DNA from 2 places in the Shinella sp. 838 genome. Region 2 is predicted to be linked to the other one. Evidence: riboswitches for the same ligand, from Rfam matches in the RefSeq annotation. Region 2 holds a riboswitch; the other holds the start of a gene.

Region 1 (3,693 bases), on a different contig from region 2:
GCGAACCAGTCGAGCTTGCGGCCGAAACGCACGATGCGCTGGACGATCGACGGCCGGTAGCCGATGCGCTTTTCGAGCAGCTTCCGCTTCTTGCCCACGAGGAAGGCGGCGACATTGGCCTCGTAGTCGAGGTCCTCGACATGCGCCGCGGCGTCTTCCGCGGTCATCGCCAGTGCCGTCTCGGTCACCTCAAGCTCGGTCTTGCCGGATCTGCGGGCGAAGCGCTCGATCGTGTTGCGATACTTGTTGCGCGAGCCGAAATCGAGGTCGCTGTAGTCGGACCCCTGGCGCAGCGCCTCGTCGAGGCGGCTGACGCTTTCGAACCAGACCGGCCACTCGGTATCGTCCACCGAGCGCAGGCTCTTGATGAGCGAACTCATCGTGACGTTGCCGGAGGAGAGGCGGTTGTTCTCCGCGACGATCAGTTCTTCGAGGTCGCTGCCGCGGCTCTCGATCTTGCGCTCCAGCCACTGGATCACCGCGCCGGAGGCCTGGAGGCCGTCGCGCAGGCGATAAAGCAGCTGGATGACGAACGTATTGTCCTCGATGAAGCTTTCCAGCGACTGGAGATGCGCGATGGACTTTTCCGGATCGTTGAGGCGGATCAGCTCATCGGCCACCTCGTTGGCCTTGAAACGCATCTTGCGCGAACGCTCGACGCGGCTGGAAATGCGGCGGAGGTTTTCAAGCAGCACGAAGCGGATGAAGGAGGGCAGCGCCCAGAGCTCGCCGATCTTCAGCGCGTCGATCTTCTGGAAGCCCTGAACAAAAGCCGTCAGCCCCTCATGCGAGACGCCGCTATGGGTGTGCGCGACATAGAGCCAGGCAAGCGCCAGCGTGCGCGGCATCACCTGCCCTTCGATCTCGATGGTCGGAAGCTGGCGATAGAAGCGGCGCGGAAAATCGCGTCGCACTTCCTGGATCGCCTCTTCGACGACGTAGTAGTTGTCGAGCAGCCATTCGGCCGCCGGCGTGATCTGCGCACCGGCTTCGACATCCTTGGCCGTGGCGCGATAGACGCGAAAGATTTCCTTCTCGTTTTCCTTGTGCCGGGCGCGGAATTCGAAAGGGTGGAAGCCGGGCAGCGCCGCGGTCTTGTCGCGCGCCAGCGCTTCACCGCAATCGGCGAGCTCCTCCAGCGACAGATAGGTGGCGCGGATCGAATCGTTATAATCGATCTGCTTGGCGTCGGCGTCGCGCGAAGGGGCTTGCGGCGTATTGTGAAGGGGCATGTTTCTGATTCTGGATCCGGCCATATGGAACCATCCGGCGACGGCCTTTGCGCCGAACGGTTTTTTGCGGGCAGGTTTCATCTCGGTGCCGCGATCAGCCATGTGACCAAACAGCGCCCGGACGGCGCGATTGGAATGGACATGGCTCAAGCGACACGCTGGTTGGCATCCTGGCCGCGTGGTGCATGAAAACGGCATTTTTTAGCCGTAAGGACAGAGACTTGCAACATGTCAACATGACCGGATGGCGCAGCATCGACCCTCATCTGCGGTTTTGGTGAATCGTGCGCCCTCGCAGGAGGCGAGCGGACACAAGGAGCAGGGGAATGGCAAATGGATGCGGCAGGAAAAAGTTCCCGCCCGCCCATCTGGCTGCCCGCCAAGCTGTGTCCAAACCGCCGAACGGAGCCTTGCACCATTGACTCGGTGCCGGCGCCAAGCCAGTTTGACGCCGTCAGGGTCTTCCGAGTCGATTGGCTCGGAGGCTAAGAGGGAAGCCGGTGCGATGCTCCGAAAGGAGCACCAAGACCGGCGCTGCCCCCGCAACTGTGAACGGCGAGCTGCTGTCGCTCCATGCCACTGGTGGATTTCACCGGGAAGGCGAGACAGACGCGATGACCCGCAAGCCAGGAGACCTGCCCTGACAGTCGTAACGTCCATGGGCGGGGTGTCCCAGTGGTGCGCTTGCTTGTCGCCTCCGGGCGAAGTTCCAGCAGCGTGCGTCCGGTCATCCCCCAATTTTCCGATTGGGGAAGAAATGCTTGCCATCACCGACAATGGTTTCGCCGGGAAACCGGAATCCATCTTCATCTCCTGGCTGCTCTGGCAGCCACACGGCGCCGACCTTGCCGTCGAGGCGCTGAAGGAGGTCCAGAAACTCTCGCGCTATGAAAAGGTCGATCCCGACATCGCCAGACTGAAGGCGCTGTTCGCCTCCCTGGCCGGGTCGAATCGACCGATGCACTGACTGCTAAGGCATAAAGACATATTGACATAAAGATATCTTTATGTGATTTCCGGTGCAGGATTATTGCACCGGAGGGCTTTGCCGTGGCCGAATCGCACCTGGACACCCTGTTCGGACCTGAACTGCCGCCACGCGATGGGCGCGAGATTCTCGCTGCCCTTCAGGCCGCCGCACGCGAGCGCATCCTGGTGCTCGACGGCGCCATGGGCACGGAAATCCAGACGCTGAAGCTGGTGGAAGAGGATTTCCGCGGCGATCGCTTCGGCGATTGCGCATGTCACCAGCAGGGCAACAATGACCTCCTGACACTAACCCAGCCCGGCGCGATCGAGGACATCCACTATCGCTACGCGCTGGCCGGTGCGGATATTCTCGAAACCAACACCTTCTCCTCCACGACCATCGCCCAGGCCGATTACGGCATGGAGGACATGGTCTATGAACTGAACCGTGACGGCGCCCGCCTTGCCCGCCGCGCCGGCCTCAGGGCCACCGAAAAGGACGGCCGCCGCCGCTTCGTCGCCGGCGCACTCGGCCCGACGAACCGCACGGCCTCCATCTCGCCTGACGTCAACAATCCCGGCTACCGCGCCGTCACCTTCGACGACCTCAAGCGCGCCTATGCGGACCAGCTGCGCGGCCTCATCGACGGCGGCGCCGACATCATCCTGATCGAGACGATCTTCGACACGCTGAATGCCAAGGCGGCGATCTTCGCCACCCGCGAAGTCTTCGAGGAAAAGGGCATCGAGCTGCCCGTCATGATCTCGGGCACGATCACCGACCTCTCGGGCCGCACGCTGTCCGGTCAGACACCGGAAGCCTTCTGGAACTCGGTACGCCACGCCGATCCCTTCTCCATCGGCCTCAACTGCGCACTCGGTGCCAACGCCATGCGCGCCCATCTCGCGGAGATCTCCTCCGTCGCGCAAACCTTCGTCTGCGCCTATCCCAATGCCGGCCTGCCGAACGCCTTCGGCAAATATGACGAGACGCCGGAGGAAATGGCCGCCCAGATCGAGGGCTTCATGCGCGATGGCCTCGTCAACATCGTCGGCGGCTGCTGCGGCTCGACGCCGGACCATATCCGCGCCATTGCGGCGGCCGCCGCACGCCACGCACCGCGCGCAATCCCCGACATACCGCGCCACATGCGCCTCTCGGGCCTCGAGCCCTTCACGCTGACCGAGGCTATCCCCTTCGTGAATGTCGGCGAGCGCACCAACGTCACGGGCTCGGCGAAATTCCGCAAGCTGATCACCGCGGGCGACTATGCCGCGGCGCTCGATGTCGCGCGCGACCAGGTGGCGAACGGCGCGCAGGTCATCGACATCAACATGGACGAGGGCCTGATCGATTCCGCCAAGGCCATGACGGAATATGTGAACCTCATCGCCGCAGAACCTGACATCGCCCGTGTTCCGCTGATGATCGACAGTTCGAAATGGGAGGTGATCGAGGCAGGCCTGAAATGCGTGCAGGGCAAGCCGCTGG
Region 2 (3,693 bases):
TTGGAGACGAGCACGATCCGCCCCGGCGCCTTTCGAAGAGCCTCCAGGAGACCCGAACATTCGGCGGCGATGTCGCGCTCCTCCAGCATCAGGTTCGTCACCCACAGCGTCAGGCAGTCGACGAGCACGGCCCTGTCGGCCCGGGCGACGTCAGCGATGCGCGCGGCGAGCGCCAACGGCTCCTCATGGGTGTGCCAGCCGTCGCCGCGGTCCTCCCGGTGCCTTGCGATGCGCTCGCGCATCTCGTCGTCGAAGGCGCGGCCCGTGGCGATGTAATGACGCGAGAGGCCGGTCTCGGCGACCAGCCTCTCGGCAAAAGCGGATTTTCCGGAACGCGCGCCGCCCAGAACCAGGACGGCTCCGGGCGATGTCACTGTCATATCAGGCTGCCTTGGCGATCTTCTCGTTGGCAAAGCCGAGCGAGAGGCCGAGCACGATCCAGAAGAAAAGGGTCGTGGCAAGGGCAGCGACGGCGAACTCCGCACCGAGCACGGCCGGAACGTTGCTGGAAATGTCGCTGGGCTGCGGGGCGCCATAGACCTGCGGCGCCGCGATCAGCGCAATGCCGATGACCTTGGCGACGATGTTCGGCTTGAGGAACAGCAGGTAGAGGCCGGCCGCCGACAGGATGACGGTTGCGATCCACCACACCTGGCGGTCGCCGAGATCGGCGGCAGGGAAGCCCGGAAGCTCCGGCGGCACGCCGATGGCCGGCAGCATGTGCACGGCAAGCCAGCCGGCCGCGCCCCAGAGCGCGCCGTTCGCCACCGTGATCGGATGGCCGGACACGAGGCTGAAACCGGCAAGCAACAGGCCGAAACCGGCGCCCGTGACGAGGTTTGCCAAAAGCGTGCCGGAGAACCGGCTCATGCCGAACATGATGCCGCCTTCCTCGTGATCCTCGCCCTCATGGGCATAGGCGACGGAGACCGGCGAGAGCGCGGAGGCCATGTCGAGGATGACCGCGCCGAGCGAGGAATGCTCCTGCGTCTGTGCAGCGCCTTCCGTGCCCGTGGCCGGCGTCGTGCCCTCGGTTGCGGGTGCGGCTTCGTCGCCGCCCTCGAACTCCTCGGCATGCAGGATGAGCGGCACGACTCGAGCCTCCTGGGCGGCTGTCATCAGCACGCCGGAGAACAGCCCGGCCACCAGGGCGGCCAGGAGATAACGAACGATCATGTCGAAAACTCCTTAGTGGCAGGGAAAGCCGTAGGAGTGACGCGTATCGTGTGCCGTGTCGTGCAGCACGGCGGAATTCGCAAGGCCTGCACCGAACACCAGGAAGGCGCCGAGCAAAAGAGCGCAAACACCGGCGACGAGACGGTCGTTTGCGGAAAGGGTAACAGAAGACGTAGTCGAAACAGCCATGACAACCTCCGTGCAGGCAGCGGGGAAACCTCCCCAGGTCGGACGAAATGTCCTTCACATTGGCTGGCAGGTCTCCTGGCTCGCAGCGTCGGGCGTTGAAAACGCCTGCGGGGCCCCCTCGCCTTCCCAGGCTAAGGCATCGCGAAAAGGCGGACGATTCGTAGAAGAAGAGGCGTCCAACCCCTGCTGATCGCGATGCCACCCAGTGGCTTTTCCGTCTGGTTCTCACAGCGCGAAACCAAGGCACCATTGCCCCGCTCCCCGCAGATCCTCCCATCCGGATGGGCGTCCCTCGCCACTCTACAGTCGCGGGGTCGGCCGTGATTGCAGCGCCCTGGTTGGGTCCGCCGCGTCACATTCCCATTTACTCCCCGATCCGTTTCCGGATCCGGGAACCATCCAATAGTCTGGATGATTATGCTTCCACCCCCGGGAAGTCAATCGACCGGCAGCGTCATCACCTGTGCTGAAACCGCCGCCCGGCCGTCGTATTCTCAATAGCCGGGGATGATCACCAGACCGCCGCCATCGTTGTAGTAGCCGTCGTCGCGGTAGTAGCGCTCGTAGTAGCCGTCGACGGGGCCTTCCAGCACGTCATAGTCCTGCTGGTAGCGGCGCTGGCGATTCTGCCGGGCCTCGGCATATTGCGCAGCCTGCCGAAGGGCACGGTACTGCTGGCGGGAAAGATAACCATCGGCGCGGTAGCCCGACGAGCCCTGCCAGGCGGCGATCGCCGAACGGGTGCGCGAACCGAAGACGCCATCGACGCCGTAGGTGTTGAAGCCGAGCATGCTGAGCCAGCGCTGCGCCTGGGCGCGGGTCGAGCGCTCCATATAGGCCTCGCGCCGGTCGACGATCGGCTGCTCGGCCTTGCGCTCAGTCTCGACAATCGCCGTTTCGCTGTCCGTCCTGGGCTTTGCTTCCTGCCGGGCGGTGTTTGACAGCGCCGACAGGCGCTCGCGCGCATCGGCGACGAAGCGGCCGTCCGGATATTCGTCGAGATAGGCGCGGAAAGCCTTTTCCGAGCCGTCGAGCACGGCCTTCTGGAAAGTCTCTTCCTCGCGCTTGGCCGCATCGTCGGCCTGCTCGACGGCAAGGCCGCGGTCCTTCCTGTCGGCGCCCTGCGCTTCGTTTTCACGGGCGGCAGTCGCCGTGTCGTTCTCCTGCGCGGCACGCTCGGCGGCGGCCGCCTCCTCGGCGCGCTTTTCAGCCTCTTCTGCAAGGCGGGCCGCCTCGGCAGCCTTCGCCTCGGCATCGGCAGCCGCCTTCGCGGCTTCCGCCTTCAGCCGCTCCACCTCGGCCGCCTTTTCTTCGGCAAGCTTGCGTGCAGCGGCGGCCTCTTCCTCGATCCGCGCCTTCTCGGCCGCAGCCGCCTTCTCCGCTTCGACGCGCTTGGCTTCGGCTTCGCGCCGGGCCGCGGCTTCCTCTTCCGCACGCGCCTTTTCCGCAGCGGCCGTCTCTTCGGCCTTTCGTCGTTCGGCTTCCGCCTTCAGCCGGGCCGCTTCCTCCGCCTTGGCCTTGTCGGCGGCAGCCGCGGCCTCCGCTTTCAGCCGGTTGGCCTCGGCAGCCTGCTCTTCGGCGCGTTTGCGGGCAGCCGCTTCCTTCTCTTCCGTCTCCGCCTTCAGGCGTGCGGCCTCTTCGGCCCGGGCCTTCTCCGCCGCTGCGGCTTCCACGCGCGCCTTCTCGTCGGCCGCAGCCTTTTCCTCGGCAAGCTTGCGCACTGCTGCGGCCTCTTCGGCCCTCTTCGCATCCGCTTCCGCCTTCAGGCGCGCAGCCTCTTCGGCCCGGGCCTTCTCCGCCGCTGCGGCTTCCACGCGCGCCTTCTCGTCGGCCGCAGCCTTCTCTTCGGCAAGCTTGCGCGCCGCCGCAGCCTCTTCGGCCTTCTTCACGTCCGCTTCCGCCTTCAGGCGCGCGGCTTCCGCGTCCGCCTTCGCCTTTTCCGCCTCCGCCGTTTTGCGCGCATCCTCCTCAGCCTTCAAGCGGGCCGCCTCGGCGTCGGCCTTTGCTTTTTCAGCCTCGGCGGTCTTGCGGGCCGCTTCTTCAGCCTTGGCCTTTTCCGCTACTGCCTGTTCTTCCGCCTTCGCCTTCTCGGCCGCAGCAGCCTCGTCGACCTTCGCCTTGGCGTCCGCCTCGGCCTGCTGTGCCGTGCCCGTCGCCGGCTTCGCCTTGGCGGCGGCCTGCAACTCGGCAATGCGCAGACGCGCCATCGAGGCGAAGGTGCCGTTCGGATACTGTTTCAGATAGCCTTCATACTGCGTGACATCGCTGCCGGCAGAGACCTTCTGCCAGAGGGAAAACTCCTCTTCCCAGCGCTTGCCGGCGCTGCCG

Evidence for each region. A riboswitch is a leader RNA that binds a small molecule or an ion and turns the genes downstream of it on or off. The one in region 2 is predicted to bind cobalamin.
Region 1: it holds a riboswitch for cobalamin, as region 2 does, so the genes downstream of both, P9A16_RS29720 (hypothetical protein) here and P9A16_RS05925 (CbtB domain-containing protein) in region 2, are expected to answer to the same signal.

What each region holds. Positions count from the first base shown of each region.
Region 1 covers NZ_JARSBQ010000014.1:162,159-165,851, reverse strand. The annotation lists gene P9A16_RS29725 (GH36-type glycosyl hydrolase domain-containing protein) at 1-1,232, opposite strand, end outside; cobalamin riboswitch at 1,673-1,889, shown strand; gene P9A16_RS29720 (hypothetical protein) at 1,990-2,199, shown strand; gene metH (methionine synthase) at 2,283-3,693, shown strand, end outside.
Region 2 covers NZ_JARSBQ010000001.1:1,252,483-1,256,175, reverse strand. The annotation lists gene cobU (bifunctional adenosylcobinamide kinase/adenosylcobinamide-phosphate guanylyltransferase) at 1-380, opposite strand, end outside; gene P9A16_RS05930 (CbtA family protein) at 382-1,176, opposite strand; gene P9A16_RS05925 (CbtB domain-containing protein) at 1,189-1,365, opposite strand; cobalamin riboswitch at 1,414-1,780, opposite strand; gene P9A16_RS05920 (peptidoglycan-binding domain-containing protein) at 1,860-3,693, opposite strand, start outside.